One region of the Geodermatophilus sp. SYSU D00703 genome, then DNA from elsewhere that is predicted to be linked to it. Evidence: riboswitches for the same ligand, from Rfam matches in the RefSeq annotation. Region 1 holds a riboswitch; each other region holds the start of a gene.
The links. A riboswitch is a leader RNA that binds a small molecule or an ion and turns the genes downstream of it on or off. The one in region 1 is predicted to bind cyclic di-AMP.

Region 1 (4,201 bases):
CCCAGCACCGCGGCGACGACGAGGACGGCGGCCACGCGCGGCAGCCCCGCCGTCACAAGGGCGGCGCCGGCGACCCCGAAGACCACGACCTTCGTCAGGACGGCGAGGGCCGCTACCTGCACCACGGCCTGCGGGGCGGCGAACAGGCCCCACAGGACCGCCGCCGCGAGGGGGACCCCGAGGGCCAGGAGCCACCGCGTCGCCGTCGTCCCGCCGGTGCTCCACCCCCACAGGCCGAGGGCGACGAGCGCGCCGAGCTCGGTGGCGAACGCGACGCCCGCCCAGGTCCACTGCCACGCCAGCGCCATCGCCGGCCTCCCTCTTGTGATCGATGCTCTCTCCTGAGAGCAGTGTTCACGCTATGGGACGGTGGGTCAAGACGCGACGGAGCCCCCGGACGCGCGAGGCGTCCGGGGGCTCCGGTCGGCCCCGTCCTGAGGCGTGCCGCGAGCCTGCGAGGGGTCGGGCGGCCCCGTCCAGGGCCCCGCCGCGAGCCTGCGAGGGGTCGGGCGGCCCCGTCCAGGGCCCCGCCGCGAGCCTGCGAGCGGTGGGGAGGACGGAGTCCTTCTCGGGGTCCTTCTCGGGGTCCTTCTCGGGGTCCTTCTCGGGTCCTTCTGTCAGCCGACGATGCGGTTGAACTTCGGGGTGGCGCCCATGACGTCGACGCTGGCGACCTTGACGACGTCGCCGGACGTCGGCGCGTGCACCATCTGGCCGTTGCCGAGGTAGATGCCGATGTGGCTCACCGGGCTGTAGAAGGCGACCAGGTCACCGGGGCGGGCCTCGGCGCGGGAGACCTGCTGCCCCATCTGCGACTGCATCCGGCTGGAGTGCGGCAGGCTGATCCCCGCCGCGCGGAAGGCGTACTGCACCAGGCCGGAGCAGTCGTAGGAGCCGGGGCCCGAGGCCGCCCAGACGTAGGGTTTGCCGCGCTGGGCCATGGCCGTGTCGATCACCGCCTGGAGCGAGCCGCTGCCGGCGACGACGGGCGCCCCGCCCGTGGGCGCCGCCTCGCGCTCGCCGCGGCTGGCCCGCTCCTCGTCGCCGTGCGCGGAGGCCGCGGCCTCCAGGGCGGCCCGCCGCTCGTCGGCACTCAGCCGCGCGTAGTCGGCCTGGTACTCGGCGATCTGCGCCTGGAGGCCGGCCTGCTGCTCAGCAACGGCGTCGTACGCCTCCTGCGCCTCGGCGGCCACCCGGTCGGCCTCGGCCTGGGCCTGGGCGGCGGTCTCCCCGGCGGTGACGGCCTGGTCGAGCACCTCGCCCTGGTGACCGGCGACGGTCTGCAGCAGCGTCACCCGGTTGACGAACTCCTCGGCCGAGCCGCTGGTCATCAGGGCCTGCAGCGACCCCATGCTCTCGCCGGTGAAGGCGCTCCGGGCGATGCCGCTCACCTGCTGCTGCGCGGCGGTGGCCACGGCCTGCGCCTCGGTGACCTGCGCTGCCGCGGCCTCGGCGGCCGCCTGCTGCGCGGCGAGGGCCTCCCGCGCCTCGTTGAACTGCTCGGTGACGACCTCGAGGTCGTGCCCGCGGGCGGCGACCAGGGCCGCGGCCTCCGAGGCGGTGGCCGGCTCCTCCGCCCCGGCGGCGTTGGGGACGAAGGCGACGCCGACGGCGGCGGCGAGGACGAGGGCAGCGCGCCGAGCGGCGCGGGCGGACGCCATGGTCTGGCGGCTCTCCGTTCTTCCACGAGCCGCCTACCGAGTTAGCTGACGGGTTCGGACGGGAAGGCGCCCGGCGCGCCCGGCCGGAGCCGTGCGTGCTTCACCCCAGTGCTGCGGTGGGTCCCCGGCCCGGGTCTGGCGACCCGGCTCGGCGGCGCCCGCGGGGTGTCACCCATTTCGGTAACGGAACGCCCCGACGGACACACACACCGTAAGGGCCGTGACGCTCCGGTGACAATTACCGAGTTGTGATTTCGTGGACTCTCACCTCGACCCCGCTGGTCGCCGTTACCCCTGGGACGCGCGGGGCCGGTGGTGCGCCGACGGGGCGACGGGGTATGTGCGTCTCATGGACCTCAAGCGACCCCTGGTGGTGCTCGCCCTCGTCGGGGCGCTCGCCGGGTGCAGCAGCAGCAACAACTCCAACACCGACGTCGACCGCGGCACGACCGACTGCGGTGCCGCCGAGGCCGGCAGCGACCGGGCCGACTGCTCGGACAGCGAGAACGCCCCGACGCAGGGCGGCTGACCCGCCGGCCCACGCGCTACGGTCCGCCGGGTGAGCGCACGCAGCAGGTACGACGCCGTCGTCGTGGGGGCCGGGCACAACGGCCTGGTGGCCGCCGCCTACCTCGCCCGCGCCGGCTGGTCGGTGCTGGTCCTCGAGCGGCTCGAGCAGGTCGGCGGCGCCGCGGTGAGCCGGCAGGTCTTCGCGGGGGTCGACGTCCGGCTGTCGGCGTACTCGTACCTGGTCAGCCTGCTGCCCGACCGCATCGTCGCCGACCTCGGCCTGGAGGTGACCCTGGCCGACCGCGCGGTGGCGTCCTACACCGCCGTCCCCGGGCACACCGGGCTGCTGGTCGAGCGGGACGAGGGCCCGGCCACCGCCGCGTCGTTCCGGGACCTCACCGGGTCCGACGACGAGCTGGCCGGCTGGCGGCGCTTCTACGGCCGGCTGGCCGACCTCGCCGAGGACCTCGCCCCGACGCTGACCGAGCCGCTGGTCTCCCCCGCCCAGCTGGCGGGGCGGCTGCGCGACCCGCAGCTGTGGCAGGACCTCCTCGAGCGGCCGCTGGCCGACGTGGTGGCCGACGAGCTGGCCCACGACGTCGTCCGCGGGGTCGCGCTGACCGACGGGCTGATCGGCACCTTCGCCGACATGCACGCCGCCGACGGCCTGGCCGGTCGCTGCTTCCTGTACCACCTGGTCGGCAACGGCACCGGCCGGTGGCGGGTGCCCGTCGGCGGGATGGGCGCGGTCACCGGGGCCATGGCCGCCGCCGCGCGCAGCGCCGGCGCGGAGCTGCTCACCCGGGCGACGGTCACCGCGCTCGAGCCCCGGCCCGACGGCGCGACCGTGCACTGGACCGACGACGAGGGCGGCGAGCACGCCGTCGACGCGAGCTGGGTCGTCTCGGGGGCGGCACCGGCCGTCCTCGACCGGCTGTTCGGCGTCGCGCCGCGGACCACCCCGGACGGCGCCCAGCTCAAGGTCAACATGGTGCTGGCCCGGCTGCCGCGGCTGCGGTCGGGCGTGGACCCGGCCGTGGCCTTCGCCGGCACGTTCCACGTCGACGAGGCCGCCTCGCAGCTCGACGCGGCCCACGCGCAGGCCGCCGCCGGCCGGCTGCCCGACGTCATCCCGTTCGAGGTCTACTGCCACTCGCTGTCGGACCCGTCGATCCTCGGGCCGGCGGAACGGGCGGCCGGCTACCAGACGCTCACCCTGTTCGGCCTGCACACGCCGGCCGCGCTCTTCCGGGAGGACCCCGTCGGCACTCGCCGGGAGGCCGTGCGGCGGGTGGTCGCCCAGCTCGACGCGCACCTGGAGGAGCCGCTGCTGGACTGCCTGGCCCCGGACGCCACGGGAGAACCCTGCCTGCAGGCCGCCTCGCCGCTGGACGTGGAGGAGTCGCTGGCGATGCCGGGCGGGCACATCTTCCACGGCGACCTGTGCTGGCCGGTCGCCGAGACGGACGCGGAGGTGGGCACCTGGGGTGTGGCGACGGCCCACCCGCGGGTGGTCGCGGCCTCCTCCGGCGGGACGGTGCGCGGCGGGGCCGTGAGCGGCCTGGGCGGCTACGCGGCGGCCCGCGCGCTGCTCGACCGCCGCTGAAGGAGGCCCCCGATCGGGCGGGATCGGCCCACACCTGGTGGCATGGGCCGGTGGACCTGCGCCGGGAGACCCGTGCCCTGATCCGCGGGGCCGGACGGCGGCTGCACGGCCGGGACCTCGCGCTGATCGCCGCCGGGCTGACGTTCTACGCCGGCATCGCGGTGGTGCCGTTGCTATTGGTCGCCGTCCGCCTGACCGCGCTGGTCACCTCCGCGGACACCGTCACCGACCTCGCCGCACGGCTGGCCGGGCTGCTCCCGTCGCAGCTGGGCGCCCCCGAGGCGCTGCGCGCGCTGGCGCGGGCCGGCGTGGGGATGGGGCTGCTCGACGTCGTCCTGGCCCTGCTGCCGCTGTCGCTCTACGGCGAGGGGCTGCGGCGGGCGCTGCTGCGCTTCACGCCGCGCCGGGACACCCTGACCGGCTG
Region 2 (4,201 bases), on a different contig from region 1:
GGGGTCCTGATGCTGGTGTCCTCCGCCGTCTGCGAGCCTCACCCGCAGCGGATGAACCGACGCGGGAGGTGACGGTCCCAGGGCGCAGGCGCCGGTGACCCTCGCGTGCTCGGTGCGATACCGGTCCGACGGGGAGGCGTGGACGGTGGCGAGGTGGCCTCTCTGGTCGGCACGGCCGCCGCCCGCCCGATGCTGGAGCGGGGCGAGGGCGGGTCGATCGTCCTGACCAGCTCGACGGCGGGCCTGGTGGCGTTCCCGAACTCGGGCCACTACCCAGCCGCCAAGCACGGCGTCACCGGGCTGATGCGCACGCTGGCCGTCGAGCTCGCGCCGGCGCGGATCCGGGTGAACTCGGTGCACCCGACCACGGTCGACACCCCGATGGTGCAGAACCCGGCCACGTACGAGGTGTTCGGCCTGCCCGGAGCCAGCCGGGAGGAGGCCGCCGAGGGCTGCAAGGCGGTCAACGCGCTCCCGGTCCCCTGGGTCGAGGCGGTCGGCATCAGCAACGCCGTCCTGTTCCCGCCTCCGACGAGGCGCGCTACGTGACCGGCATGGCCTTCCAGGTCGACGCCGGCGGCACCGCGCCGTACCGGATCGCGCCGGAGACATGACCCGTCCCGGAGGGCACGCGGGCCCCGGCCGCGCGCGGCGGCCGGGGCCCGGGGGAGTCGTGGGCCGAGGGGTCAGCCGCGGTAGTTGGTGTGGACGTGGTCGAAGTGGTTGGCCGTCACGCCACCGCGGTCGGCCATCGGCTTCCAGGCCCCGGTCGGCGAGGTCAGGATCCGCTGCTGCCAGATGACGTACTCCACGCCGAGCTCGTCCCAGTGGTCGATGTGGTACTGGGCGATGGCGTCGCCGAGGGCGGCGTCGGTCAGGACCATGTAGTCCACCGCCAGCCCGGAGGGGTGACCGTGCGGGTCGACCGCGCTGGCGCGGGTGCCGCCGAGGGTGATGCCGGCGGCGCCGGGCACGTCGGAGACGACGGCGTTCGCGGCGGCCTGCGCGGCCGGCTTGATCGGCCCGGCGCTGTTGCTGATCTGCGCGGGCGCAGGCGCCGGGGCCGCCGGAGCGGCGGCGGCGACGGCCGCTGGCGCCGAGTTGCCCACGCTGCCTGCCTCGACGGGCGCCGCCGGGGCAGCCGGAGCGGCCGAGGCGGCCGAGGTGGCGCCGGTCACCAGCAGGACCTGACCCGGGACGATCAGGTTCGGGTCACTGCCGATCACGCCGACGTTGCGCTCGTACAGCTCCCGCCACGGCTGGTCGACCGCACCGGCGATCTCCGCGACCGTGTCGCCGAGCTGGACCGTGTAGTCGTCCACCGCGGCGGGGGCCGGCTCGGCGGCGGGGGCCGGCGCGAGGACCGGTGCCTCCGCGACGGTGGTGGAGGGGGTCCCGTCCGCGGCCTGGGCCGGGGAGCTGCTGAGGACGCCGAGTCCGACGACGGTGGCCCCGGCCGCGACGGGGGCCTTGGCGATCGCCTTCTTGGTGCGGACGTAGCGGGGCGCGCGGTGCTTTGCCATGGGTGGTCTCCGATCACCGCCGGCGAGGTGAGCTGTCGGGTTCGGGCGATCGGTGCCCGGCCGCGGATCGCGGCTCCACCCCGAGACGCGCCGTGCCGTGAGCCGGAGCGCGCCGTGGAACGTGGGTCCCCCACCCCTGCCCTGAGGTCGGTGTGGATGGCAGCCGGTGGGCAGGGTTTGGCGGACCGGCGCCGCGCTCTCGTTTGCTGAGCGCAGCCAAAACGCTACGTACTGTCATGTGCATTGTCGCCGTGACGGCCGTCACACCGTGGTGTTCGTGAGACGGACGCGCTGGTCGGGACGCGCGTCCGCGCGTCCCGTGGACTGCGACACAGTCGGGTGCGTTCGGGCCCTGCCTGCACCGGGACGATCGGGCTTTCCCCAGGGCTCGCCCGGGTGTCGACTGCAGGTCGATCCACGACGGGACGGTGGTGGCGCACGGCTGGAGGACGGAGACGGACATGCCCGATCCCCCGACCCGCCGCGGCCGGACCGGTGCCCCTCGGGACCTCACCCGGCGGCAGCTGCTGCAGGGCGCCGTCCTCGTCGGGGCCGGCGTGGGCCTCGGCGGTCTCGCCGGCCGTGGGTCACTCGCGCTCGGCGGCCCGGCGCTCCTGCGGTCGCGACCCGAGGCACGGTGGGGCGTGCAGAGCGGGGACGTGACCGCACGCTCGGCGGTCGTCTGGTCAAGGACCGACCGCCCGGCCCGGATGCACGTCGAGGTGGCCGCCACGGCGGACTTCCGCAGGCCCCACGCGCAGCGGTGGATCGACGTGGGGCCGGACACCGACCACACCGGGAAGGTGCTGGTCGACGGCCTGCCGCCGGGGACGGAGCTGTTCTACCGGGTCACCTTCACCGGGGACGACGACCCCGGGCGCGCCGGCGAACCGCTCGTCGGCCGGCTGGTCACCGCCCCGGTCGACCGGCGGGACGTGAGCTTCAGCTGGTCCGGCGACGTCGCCGGGCAGGGCTGGGGGATCAACCCCGGCACCGGCGGCATGACCGGCTTCGAGGCGGTCCGCCGGCTCGCGCCGGACTTCTTCGTCCACTCCGGCGACAACGTCTACGCCGACGGGCCGCTGACGGAGACCGTCGTCCTCCCCGACGGCACGGTGTGGCGCAACGTGGTCACCCCGGCGAAGAGCAAGGTCGCCGAGACCCTGGACGAGTACCGGGGCCAGTTCCTGTACAACCTGCTCGACGACAACGTGCGCCGCTTCACCGCCGAGGTCCCGCAGTTCCTCCAGTGGAGCGACCACGAGGTGACCGACAACTGGTACCCCCGCGAGGTCCTGGACGACCACCGGTACACCGTGACCGACGTCGACACGCTCGCCGCCCGGGGCCGGCGGGCCTTCCTCGAGTACACACCGGTCGCCGGCAGCCGCATCGACCGCGTCCTGTCCTACGGCCCGCTGCTGGACGTCGTCGCCCTCGACCTGCGCAGTCACCGCGGTCCGAACACGGGGGACACCACCACCGGCGGGCCGGGCGCCCGCATCCTCGGGGAGCAGCAGCTCGCCAGGGCCACCCGGCGGCTGACCACGTCCCGGGCGCTGTGGAAGGTGGTCGCCTCCGACATGCCGATCGGGCTCGTGGTGCCCGACGGTCCGATCGACGTGGACGGCGTCGCCGACCGCGACCCGGGGCGACCGGCCGGCCGGGAGCTGGAGATCGCCCGCCTCCTGTCGGACCTCAGGCGGAGCGGGGTGCGCAACGTCGTCTGGCTCACCGGCGACGTCCACTACACCGCGGCCCACCACTACGACCCGCAGCGCGCGGCCTTCCCCGACTTCGACCCGTTCTGGGAGTTCGTCTCCGGCCCGCTGCACGCCGCGCCCTTCGGGCGCAGTGCGCTCGACGGCACGTTCGGCCCCCGGGTGGTCTTCTCCCGGGTCGCCGACACCCCGAACCGGGCGCCGGGCGACACGTCCCAGTTCCTCGGCTCCGTCCGCATCGACGGGGCGAGCGGGGTCATGACCGTGCAGCTGCGGACCGTCGGCGGGGAGGTCCTGCACCAGACCGAGCTGACCCCCGCCTGACCGGCCGGGCGGTGCGCCGCCCGGGAGGAGCGGGGCCCACACGGCAGCGACCCCCTGCCCGGTTCCCGGGTGCGCACGGGCGTGGGCGGCCGGTCAGTCCTCGAAGATCGCGACGGCGCAGGTCCACCCGGCCGACGCGGAGGAGACCTTCACCGGGAAGCAGGAGACCTCGAACCCGGTGGGCGGCAGGGCCTCGAGGTTGTGCAGCTTCTCGATGTGGCAGTAGCCGATCTCCCGGCCGGCGCGGTGCCCCTCCCAGATCACCGAGGGGTCGTGGTCGACGGCGAAGCGGCGAGCCGTGTGCACGAACGGCGCGTCCCAGCTCCAGGCGTCGGTGCCGGTCAGCCGGACGCCCCGCTCCAGCAGGTACAGGGTGGCCTCCCGCCCCATCCCGCAGCCGGAGGCGACGTAGTCCTCCTGGCCGTAGCGAGCACCGGCCGCGGTGTTGACGAGGACGATCTCCAACGGAGCGAGCGCGTGGTCGATGCGCGCCAGCTCCGCCTCGACGTCCGCGGCGCTGAGCACGTACCCGTCCGGGAAGCGCCGGAAGTCCAGCTTCACGCCCGGCTGCAGGAACCACTCCAGGGGGACCTCGTCGATCGTGATGGCACGGGCGCCGCCGTCCATGACCTT
Region 3 (4,201 bases), on a different contig from region 1:
CACGACCGGCAGGAAGCGGGCGGCGCTGAGCACCGTGGTCACCGGCAGCCGGGACATCCGCACCCGGTGCAGCTCCGCCCACACCGCCGTCGGCGGGGCGTCGATCCACTGGGCCTGGCGGGTGACGTGGTCGGCGGCCGGCACGACGTCGTCGAGGTCCACGCGGCTCCCGTACCCGGTCCGAGAGCGTGGTGTGCACCCAGCGCGGTCCCGGACGGCGCCGGACCGCGCTGGGTGCACAGGGCGTCAGCTCGCCCGGCGGTCCTGCAGGGGCGGGTAGTCGGTGTAGCCCTCGGGGCCGGCCGCGTAGAACAGGTGCGACCGGATCTCGTTCTCCGGGTGCTCGCCGGCCCAGCGCTGCACCAGGTCGGGGTTGGCGATGACCGGACGGCCCACGGCGACCGCGTCGGCGTGGGCGGCCTCGATCAGCTGCACCGCCTCCTCGCGCGTGGTGACGGCGCCGAAGCCGCTGTTGGCGATCAGCGGGCCGCCGAATCGCCGGCGCAGCTCCTGCACCAGCTCCCCGGCCGGCTCGCGGTGCAGCACCGACAGGTAGGCCAGGCCCAGCGGGGCGAGCTGGTCGAGCAGCGCGCCGTAGGTCGCGCGGACGTCGTCCCGGTCGGTCTCGAGGGCGTCCTGGATGTCGTGCTCGGGCGAGATCCGCAGGCCGACCCGGCCGGCGCCGATCGCCGCGGCCACCGCCGTCACCACCTGGACGACGAAGCGCGCCCGGTTCTCGGGGGACCCGCCGTACTCGTCGGTCCGCCGGTTGGACGCCGGGGAGAGGAACTCGTGCAGCAGGTAGCCGTTGGCGCCGTGGATCTCCACGCCGTCGAGGCCGGCCTCGATCGCGCGGCGGGCGGCGGAGACGAAGTCCTGCACGACGTCGCGGGCCTCGGCCACGGTGAGCGCGTGCGGCACCGGGTAGGGCTGCTTGCCCTTCTCCGTGTGCCCCTCGCCGTCGATGGCGATGGCGCTGGGCGCCACGACGCGGCGGCCGCCGTTGACGTCGGGGTGGGTGACCCGGCCGCCGTGCATGACCTGCATGACGATCCGGCCGCCGCGGGCGTGCACGGCCTCGGCGACGCGGCGCCAGCCCTCGACCTGCTCGTCGGTGACGATGCCGGGCTGGCCGACGAACGCCTGCGACTCGGGGCTGGGGTAGGTGCCCTCGGTGACGATCAGCCCGACGCCGGCACGCTGCCGGTAGTGCTCGACGACGAGGTCGCCGGGGACGCCGGAGGCGCCGGAGCGCATGCGGGTGAGCGGGGCCATCACGACGCGGTTGGCGAGCTCGAGGTCGCCCAGGGTCACGGGGGAGAACAGGTCCACGGGGAGTTCGACGCTCGACGGAGGGGTCGCCATTCCGGCCGGCGACCGTCACGGCGCTCACAGTGACGCGCGCCTCGCGAGACCCACTATGCCGCCACAGTGGATCGTCGGCCGTCGAGTGGCGGGATGTGTGAGGCGTTCTTACGGTGACTGCGTCCGGCCGATCGTCGCCTCCCGAGCCTGGGGAGCCCGCGCCGGACGCCGCCGAGTCGCTCCCACCGCAGTGGGCGCGAGCCGGGGACCCACCCGCACCACCCGGGGTGAGTCCCGCTCCCGGGCATCATCCGGGAGCGGGTAGGGCACTCCCAGCCCGAACCCGTCAGCTGACCCGGTAGGCGGCCCGGGGAGAGAAGGAGAACCACCGCGCCCGGGGCCTCGACCCCCCGCGCCCTCCAGGTCCGGGACCGTCGCGGTCCCGCCTGCCCACCCCCAGGGACCAGCCGCACGGCACGCAGTGTCGGTCGACGGCTCCTCGCCGGGCGCCCGTGTCCGGCCGGTGCCGCGCGCCCAGCTGACGACACGGCGACCGCCGCGGCCGGTCCCGCACGCCCCGGCGCCGATGGTGCCGGGCACCGCACAACACGAGGAACCCGCACCATGCACAACCAGCACACCCACCGACCGCGCTCCCTGCACCGGCTCGCCGCCGTCGGTGTCCTGACCCTCGCCCTCGCTCTGGCCCCCGCCGCCCAGTCGGTCGCCCGGGCAGAGGGGAGCCACGGCCTGGCCGGGATCAGCGCCGGCGAGAAGCAGGCCTACAAGGACCACGCCCTGGGCCAGGTCGGTGGCAACCGGACCCAGTTCGGCTGCCTCGACCAGCTCTGGGAACGGGAGAGCGGCTGGAACCCCCACGCCCAGAACCCGAGGAGCTCCGCGTACGGCATCCCCCAGTTCCTCGACTCGACCTGGGCCATGACCGGCATCCGCAAGACGTCGGACCCGTACCGGCAGATCAAGGCCGGGCTGATCTACATCGGGAAGCGGTACGGCAGCGCCTGTGGGGCGTGGCAGCACTCCCGGACCAGCGGCTGGTACTGAGCCGCGAGACACCGAGGGCCCGCTCCCCGCGCGGCGCGGGCCCTCCGGCCGACCTCAGCCGGTCGCCATGGCCTCAGCCGGTCGCCATGGCCTCGGCAGTGAGCTCGACCGAGCGCAGCCGGCCCTCCGTGCCGGGGAACTGGTGCGCCACGATCAGTTCGTCGGCGTCGGCCTGCTTCGCGAAGCCCTGGAGGTACTCGCGCACCTCGGCCGGGGTCCCGACGGCGGTGTGGGTCAGCATCGTGTCGACGTGCAGGCCGGCACCGCCCTCGAGCAGCAGCCGCGCCTCGTCGTCCGTCAGCGAGCGGCCGCGGCCGAAGAGCCCGACGGCCAGCGTCCGGCGGACGGCGGCGTAGGCCTCCTCGGCCGCCGCGCGGGTGTCGGCCGCGACGACGTTCACGCCGGCGATGACGTGGGGCTCGGCGAGCTGCTCGGACGGCTGGAACTCTCGCCGGTAGGCCGCGACCGCGGGCTCGAGCATCGCCGGGGCGAAGTGCGACGCGAACGCGTACGGCAGGCCGAGCGCGGCGGCCAGCGTCGCCCCGAACATCGACGAGCCCAGCACGTACAGCGGCACGTGCGAGCCCTTTCCGGGGATCGCGTCGACGCCGGGCACCCGGGAGTCGCCGGCCAGGTAGGCCTGCAGCTCGAGGACGTCCTGCGGGAAGCGGTCGGCCGAGCGGGGGTCGCGGCGCAGCGCGTACATCGTGCTCTGGTCCGAGCCGGGGGCCCGACCCAGGCCCAGGTCGATCCGGCCCGGGTACATCGCGTCGAGGGTGCCGAACTGCTCGGCGATGGTCAGCGGCGCGTGGTTGGGCAGCATGACGCCGCCGGCGCCGAGCCGGATGGAGGACGTGTGCGCGCCGACGTGCGCGATCAGCACGCTGGTCGCCGACGACGCGATCTGCGGCATGTTGTGGTGCTCGGCGTACCAGACCCGGCGGTAGCCGGTCTGCTCGGCGCGCTGCGCGAGCGCGACGCTGGCGGCGATGCTGTCGGCCGCGGTCGAGCCCTTGGCGATCGGCGCCAGGTCGAGGATGGACAGCGGGGTGCTCATGGGGCGGTACCTCTCGCGTGGTGTTGCCACGAGCAACCGATCCGGCGCCGCTGCCCTTCCCGGGTGTGTCACTCCTCGTACTCGGGCCCCACCGAGCCGGTCTCCACCTCGCCGGCCCGCTGGTACGTGGCGATCAGCGCGCCCGAGCCGGTCGCCTTCGACGTGGTCAGCCGCCAGGTGCGCGGGACCGCCCCCTCGCCGAACAGCCGCTTGCCCTGGCCGAGGGTGACCGGGAAGACGACCAGCCGCAGCTCGTCGACCAGGTCCTCGTGCAGCAGCGTCTGCACCAGCCCGGCCGAGCCGTGCACCTGCAGCTCACCGCCGTCCTCGGCCTTGAGCGCCCGGACGGCGGCGGGCACGGGGCCCTCCAGCAGCCGTGCGGTCTCCCACTCCACCGCGGTGAGGGTCCGCGACGCGACGTACTTGGTCTTGTCGTTGAGGCCGGTCGAGACCGCGCTGCTCTCGTCGCGCATCTTCGGCCAGGACGCGTAGAAGATGTCGTAGGTGCGCCGGCCGAGCAGGAAGTCCTGCGCCGGGACGAACCACTCCTCCATCTGGGTGCCGAGGTCGTCGTCGAAGTGCGGCACCAGCCAGCCCTCGTACGAGAACCCGCCCTCCGGGTCCTCGCCGGGTCCGCCGGGGGCCTGCATGACGCCGTCCAGCGTGACGAACGTGGTGACGACGAGCGGTCGCATCGAGTCCCTCCTCGGGTCCGGCCGGCCGCGGTGACCGGTCTCCCCGGTAGGACGGCGTCCGCGCCGCCTGCTCATCGGT
Region 4 (4,201 bases), on a different contig from region 1:
CCGACTGGACGGCCCCGCCGCCCGCCGACGCGGCGCCGGCCCGGCCACCGACCACGTACGCCGGGACCTACGCCAACCCCTACTACGGCCCGCTGACCGTGACCGCCGCCGGGGACGCCCTCAGCATGTCGATGGGGCCGCCGGACCTGCCCACGACCTTCGCCCTGACCCACCACACCGGGGACACGTTCACCTTCGAGACCGTCGGCGAGAACGCCAACGGGCTCGCCGGAGCGATCTTCACGGTGGAGGGCGACCGGGCCGCGACCGTCCGGCTCGACTTCTACGACCGCACCGGGCTGGGCACCTTCACCCGCGAGTAGCGTCGCGACCACCCGGCCCGCGGAGCGCACCGGCCGGGCGCGGCGATAGGTTGGGCGGCATGCCGATCGAGTCGCCGGGGGGTGTGCCGGCGGGGACGATCCGCGACCTGGGGTTGCCCGGGCGGGCCGTGGCCGCGCTGCTGCGCGCGGGCGTGACCACGACCGAGGAGCTGGCGGGGCTCAGCCGGCGCGAGCTCGCCGCGATCGACGGGCTCGGCCCGGGCCTGATCTCCGCGATCCGGAACGCCGTCCCCGAGCCGGTCGGCCAGGCCCCCCGCGCGGCCCCGTCGGAGGCCGAGGTGCACGCCGAGGCGGTCGCCGCGGGCATCGAGCCGCCCGACGGCGAGGCGCCGATCCCGCCGCCCATCCCGTCGTTCGAGTCGCTGCGGGCGCCGCGGCGGCGGACGACCGTCGACCTGATCGTCCCGGCGACGCCACCCCCCGACGAGTCCGCTCCGGCCGCGGGACCGCGGCCCGCTCCGGCGAGCGGCCCCCGCCCGGCCACGTACGCCGACCTGCGGCGCCTGTGCGTGCGCGGGACCCGGGCCGCGGCCGGCGTGCCGGTGCGCCTGGCGTGGTGGTCGCTGCGCGCGCCGGTCGCCGGGCTGCGGCGGCTGCTCTCCCGCTAGCCCCCCGTCCGCTGGTCGGCGTCCTCGCCGGGACGCCGACCGGCCGCGACGACCTCGGTCAGGGTCTGGCCGTCGCGGGCGATCCACGCCCGGCCGTCGTCGGTGAGCACGAGCGGGCGCTGGATCAGCCGGGGGTGCTCGGCCAGCAGGCGGATCCACGTGTCGGCGTCCCGGGGCAGGTCGCGCAGCCCCAGCTCGCGGGCGAGCGGCTCGGACATCCGCGTGACGTCCCAGGGCTCGAGGTGGAGGGCGGCCAGCGCGGCGCGCAGCTCCGCCTCGCTCGGCGGGTCCTCGAGGTAGCGGCGCAGCGTGTACTCGACGCCGGCCTCCTCCAGCTGGGCGCGCGCGGTGCGGCACTTGGAGCAGGACGGGTTGAACCAGACCTCCACGGCTCCACCCTAGGGCCGGGCTCCGCGCCGCGAGGACGTCGAGCAGCCGCCGCGTGAGCAGCGCGGCCGCCGCCGGGTCGCAGGACGCCAGCGTGCGGCCGGCGGGGCGGCGCCGCGCGGATCCATGGCCCCTACACGTCCGGGCCGTCGAGCGGGGGAGGCGCGACCCGCATCACCCGACGAATCGTCGGCGCGCGATTGTCACAAACGCATAACGGCGGTTACGGTGGGTACGTCCGCGCGGTCGTCACGTCCCCTTCCGGGGAAGCCGAGCGGTCGCCGCCGAGTCGCCCTCCGGGGCGGGCCGGGGACCCATCGCAGTACTGGGGTGAATCCCGCTCCCGGGCACGAGTCCGGGGCGGGTAGGGCCGCTTCCCGCCCGAACCCGTCAGCTAACTCGGTAGGCGGCCATCGGAAGAACGGAGAGCCGCCGGATGGCGTGCCGCTGCCCTGCCGGACACCCGCCTTCGCACCGGTACCGGGCGCGCCCGCGCACCTGATCGCCCGCGACCGTCCCCGACCGCGCCGCCAGCGGCACCACGCGAGCACCTCGCTCGACCGGCACCCCCGCCGTCCCCCCGTGGTCCGCGCACCGGCCGGTCCCCCCGGACCGTCGCCCGCCCGACCGCCCTCCCCGCCGCACCCGCGTCCCGCCGCGGGCTCCGCTGCGCCCGCACACCCGGAGCACCCCACCCCATGGACCCCCGAACCACCACGTCCCGCCGCGCCGACCGTCGTGGCACCCTCCGCTCGCGCCGCCGTCCGGCCCTCCTCCTGGGCACGGCCGTCGCCGGCGCCGTCATGGCGAACGTCCTCGTCGGGACGGGTCCGCCGGCGCAGGCCGAAGCCGGCGCGTCGGAGTCGGTCAGCGTCGCCGAGCAGCTCGGGCTGACCGCGCAGTCCGCCCCCGTCGAGGTCGACGCGGCGCCGGCCCCGGACCTGCAGCCGCTCGAGGACCTCACCGCCAGCCGCGCCTCCCGCGAGGCCGAGCAGACCGCCGCGCAGCAGGCGCAGGCCGCCGCCGACCAGGCCGTGCTCGACCGGCAGAAGGCCGAGGCCGAGGCCGCCGCGCGGGCCGCCGCCGAGGCCGAGGCGGCCGCCCGGCAGGAGGCCGAGGCCGCCGCGCGAGCCGCCGCACCGGAGCAGGCGGCGCCCGCGCGAGCCGCTGCGGCCGCGCCGGGCGCGGTCGCCCGCATCACCAACACCGCCGGGAGCATCAAGGCGGCCGCGCAGGCCGCCGCGAACGCCGTCGTCTCCACCGTGCCCGGCGCCGCCGGCATCACGCTGGGCGGCACCCGCGCCAGCGCGGCTGACCCCGGCGGCCACCCCTCCGGGCTGGCCGTGGACTACATGGTCCTCACCGACGCCGACCTCGGCGACGCCATCGTCCAGTACCACAGGGACCACTGGGACGAGCTCGGCGTCGACTACCTCATCTGGCAGCAGCGGATCCTGCAGTCACCGAACGGTTCCTTCGAGCGGATGGCCGACCGCGGCGGCGTGACCGCCAACCACTTCGACCACGTCCACGTGAACTACCGGGGCTGATCCCCGGCCGACGGCCGCGGGGAGGACCGTGGAGGGAGTCCCCGGGTCCGTCGGGAGGTGGGATGCCGGCGCTCGAACCGGGAACCGTGGCCGAGCAGCTCGCCGCCGTCCGGGAGGACCCGCTGCGGGTCCTGGTCGTCGGCGCGGGCGTGGCGGGGTGACGCTCGCGCTGTGCCTCCGCGGAGCCGGGCTGCACCCGTTCCTGCCGGAACGACGGCCCTCCGGCGCCGACCGGGGCCACGTGCTCGGACTGGTCCCGCTGGTCGACCCGGCGCTGCGGCACCTGCAGGTGGGGGGCACCTACCGCGAACGCAGCGTGCCCGTCCGCCGGTACACGCTGCGGGACCGGGCGGGCCGGCCGCTGCGGGAGTACTCCTTCGAGAGCCTGCTGGCCTCCGGGGACCACCGCGGCATCGAGCGGGGCGAGCTCCTGGCGGTCCCGGCCGCCGCGGGGGGACGGGTCAGCAACGGCGCGACCGTGACCCGGATCGAGCAGGACGGCGGCCGGGTCCGGGCGTACGACACCGGCTGGGGCGGCTGGGTCGGCTGGACCGACCCGGACGACGCGCCGGACCGGTACGAGGAGTGCTGGGGGCGGGGGTTCTTCCTCGGCACGTACCCGGTCCGGGGCCGGGTCGGGGTCTTCCTGGGTGGCCCGCGCCGGGACACCGCCCGCGGAGCCGCGGAGTTCGTTGGCCGGGTGCGCGGGCGGCTGCGGGCCGACGACGCCCGGCTCGAGCGCGCGCTCCGCACGGTCGCCGCCGGCCACGGCACCCACTACTGGCCGATGACCGACGTCCGGGCCCGCACGTGGACCTCGCGCCGGGTGGTCCTGCTGGGTGACGCCGCGGCCGGGTTCCTCCCGACCGCGGGCATCGGGGCCGCCATGGCGATCGAGTCCGCGGACGTGCTGGGCCGGTCGCTGGCGCGGGCCACGCCGGGGTCCGTGCCCGCCGTGCCGCGGGACCACGAGGCCCGGCAGCGCCCCCGCGTGGAGTCCGCGCAGCGCACCTCACGCGTCCTGGGCCGGCTGGTGTTCCGCACGTCCCGGCCGGCCGCCGTCGTCCGCGACCTGGCCTCGCGGTTCGTGCCGCTCGACCGGGCGCTGGCCCCGATCGTCCGGCTCGTGGCCGACCGGCCGCGCGGCGGCTGAGGCCTCGTCGGGACAGGACGCCGGGCCGCCGGCCTGCGGTGGCGGCGTCCCTGCGCGGGGTGTGCCATGGGCCTGCAGGCGTCCGCCGCCAGGAGGCACCGTGAGCACCTCCGCCTGACCCGATCCGGCCCCTGACCCGACGAGAGGCCCCAGCCCGTG

Region 2: linked by a shared signal. The riboswitch ahead of ACI782_RS14365 (LysM peptidoglycan-binding domain-containing protein) and the one ahead of ACI782_RS13695 (C40 family peptidase) in region 1 are both predicted to bind cyclic di-AMP.
Region 3: linked by a shared signal. The riboswitch ahead of ACI782_RS03655 (aggregation-promoting factor C-terminal-like domain-containing protein) and the one ahead of ACI782_RS13695 (C40 family peptidase) in region 1 are both predicted to bind cyclic di-AMP.
Region 4: linked by a shared signal. The riboswitch ahead of ACI782_RS23650 (hypothetical protein) and the one ahead of ACI782_RS13695 (C40 family peptidase) in region 1 are both predicted to bind cyclic di-AMP.

The regions. Positions count from the first base shown of each region.
Region 1 covers NZ_JBJGYU010000012.1:71,943-76,143, reverse strand. Annotated here, with positions in the region: gene ACI782_RS13700 (YrdB family protein) at 1-308, opposite strand, end outside; gene ACI782_RS13695 (C40 family peptidase) at 618-1,661, opposite strand; cyclic di-AMP (ydaO/yuaA leader) riboswitch at 1,677-1,812, opposite strand; gene ACI782_RS13690 (hypothetical protein) at 2,011-2,190, shown strand; gene ACI782_RS13685 (phytoene desaturase family protein) at 2,221-3,777, shown strand; partial or broken gene ACI782_RS13680 (YhjD/YihY/BrkB family envelope integrity protein) at 3,828-4,201, shown strand, end outside.
Region 2 covers NZ_JBJGYU010000013.1:67,388-71,588, reverse strand. Annotated here, with positions in the region: gene ACI782_RS14370 (SDR family NAD(P)-dependent oxidoreductase) at 154-549, shown strand; gene ACI782_RS14365 (LysM peptidoglycan-binding domain-containing protein) at 687-1,523, opposite strand; cyclic di-AMP (ydaO/yuaA leader) riboswitch at 1,526-1,686, opposite strand; gene ACI782_RS14360 (alkaline phosphatase D family protein) at 1,985-3,568, shown strand; gene ACI782_RS14355 (cyclase family protein) at 3,662-4,201, opposite strand, start outside.
Region 3 covers NZ_JBJGYU010000002.1:30,638-34,838, forward strand. Annotated here, with positions in the region: gene ACI782_RS03645 (hypothetical protein) at 1-162, opposite strand, end outside; gene ACI782_RS03650 (alkene reductase) at 247-1,332, opposite strand; cyclic di-AMP (ydaO/yuaA leader) riboswitch at 1,525-1,685, shown strand; gene ACI782_RS03655 (aggregation-promoting factor C-terminal-like domain-containing protein) at 1,930-2,370, shown strand; gene ACI782_RS03660 (LLM class flavin-dependent oxidoreductase) at 2,444-3,427, opposite strand; gene ACI782_RS03665 (dihydrofolate reductase family protein) at 3,496-4,122, opposite strand.
Region 4 covers NZ_JBJGYU010000042.1:18,359-22,559, reverse strand. Annotated here, with positions in the region: gene ACI782_RS23665 (serine hydrolase) at 1-323, shown strand, start outside; gene ACI782_RS23660 (DNA-directed RNA polymerase subunit alpha C-terminal domain-containing protein) at 383-952, shown strand; gene ACI782_RS23655 (ArsC/Spx/MgsR family protein) at 949-1,341, opposite strand; cyclic di-AMP (ydaO/yuaA leader) riboswitch at 1,612-1,763, shown strand; gene ACI782_RS23650 (hypothetical protein) at 2,038-2,889, shown strand; gene ACI782_RS23645 (FAD-dependent oxidoreductase) at 3,047-4,042, shown strand; gene ACI782_RS23640 (phosphoglycerate dehydrogenase) at 4,199-4,201, shown strand, end outside.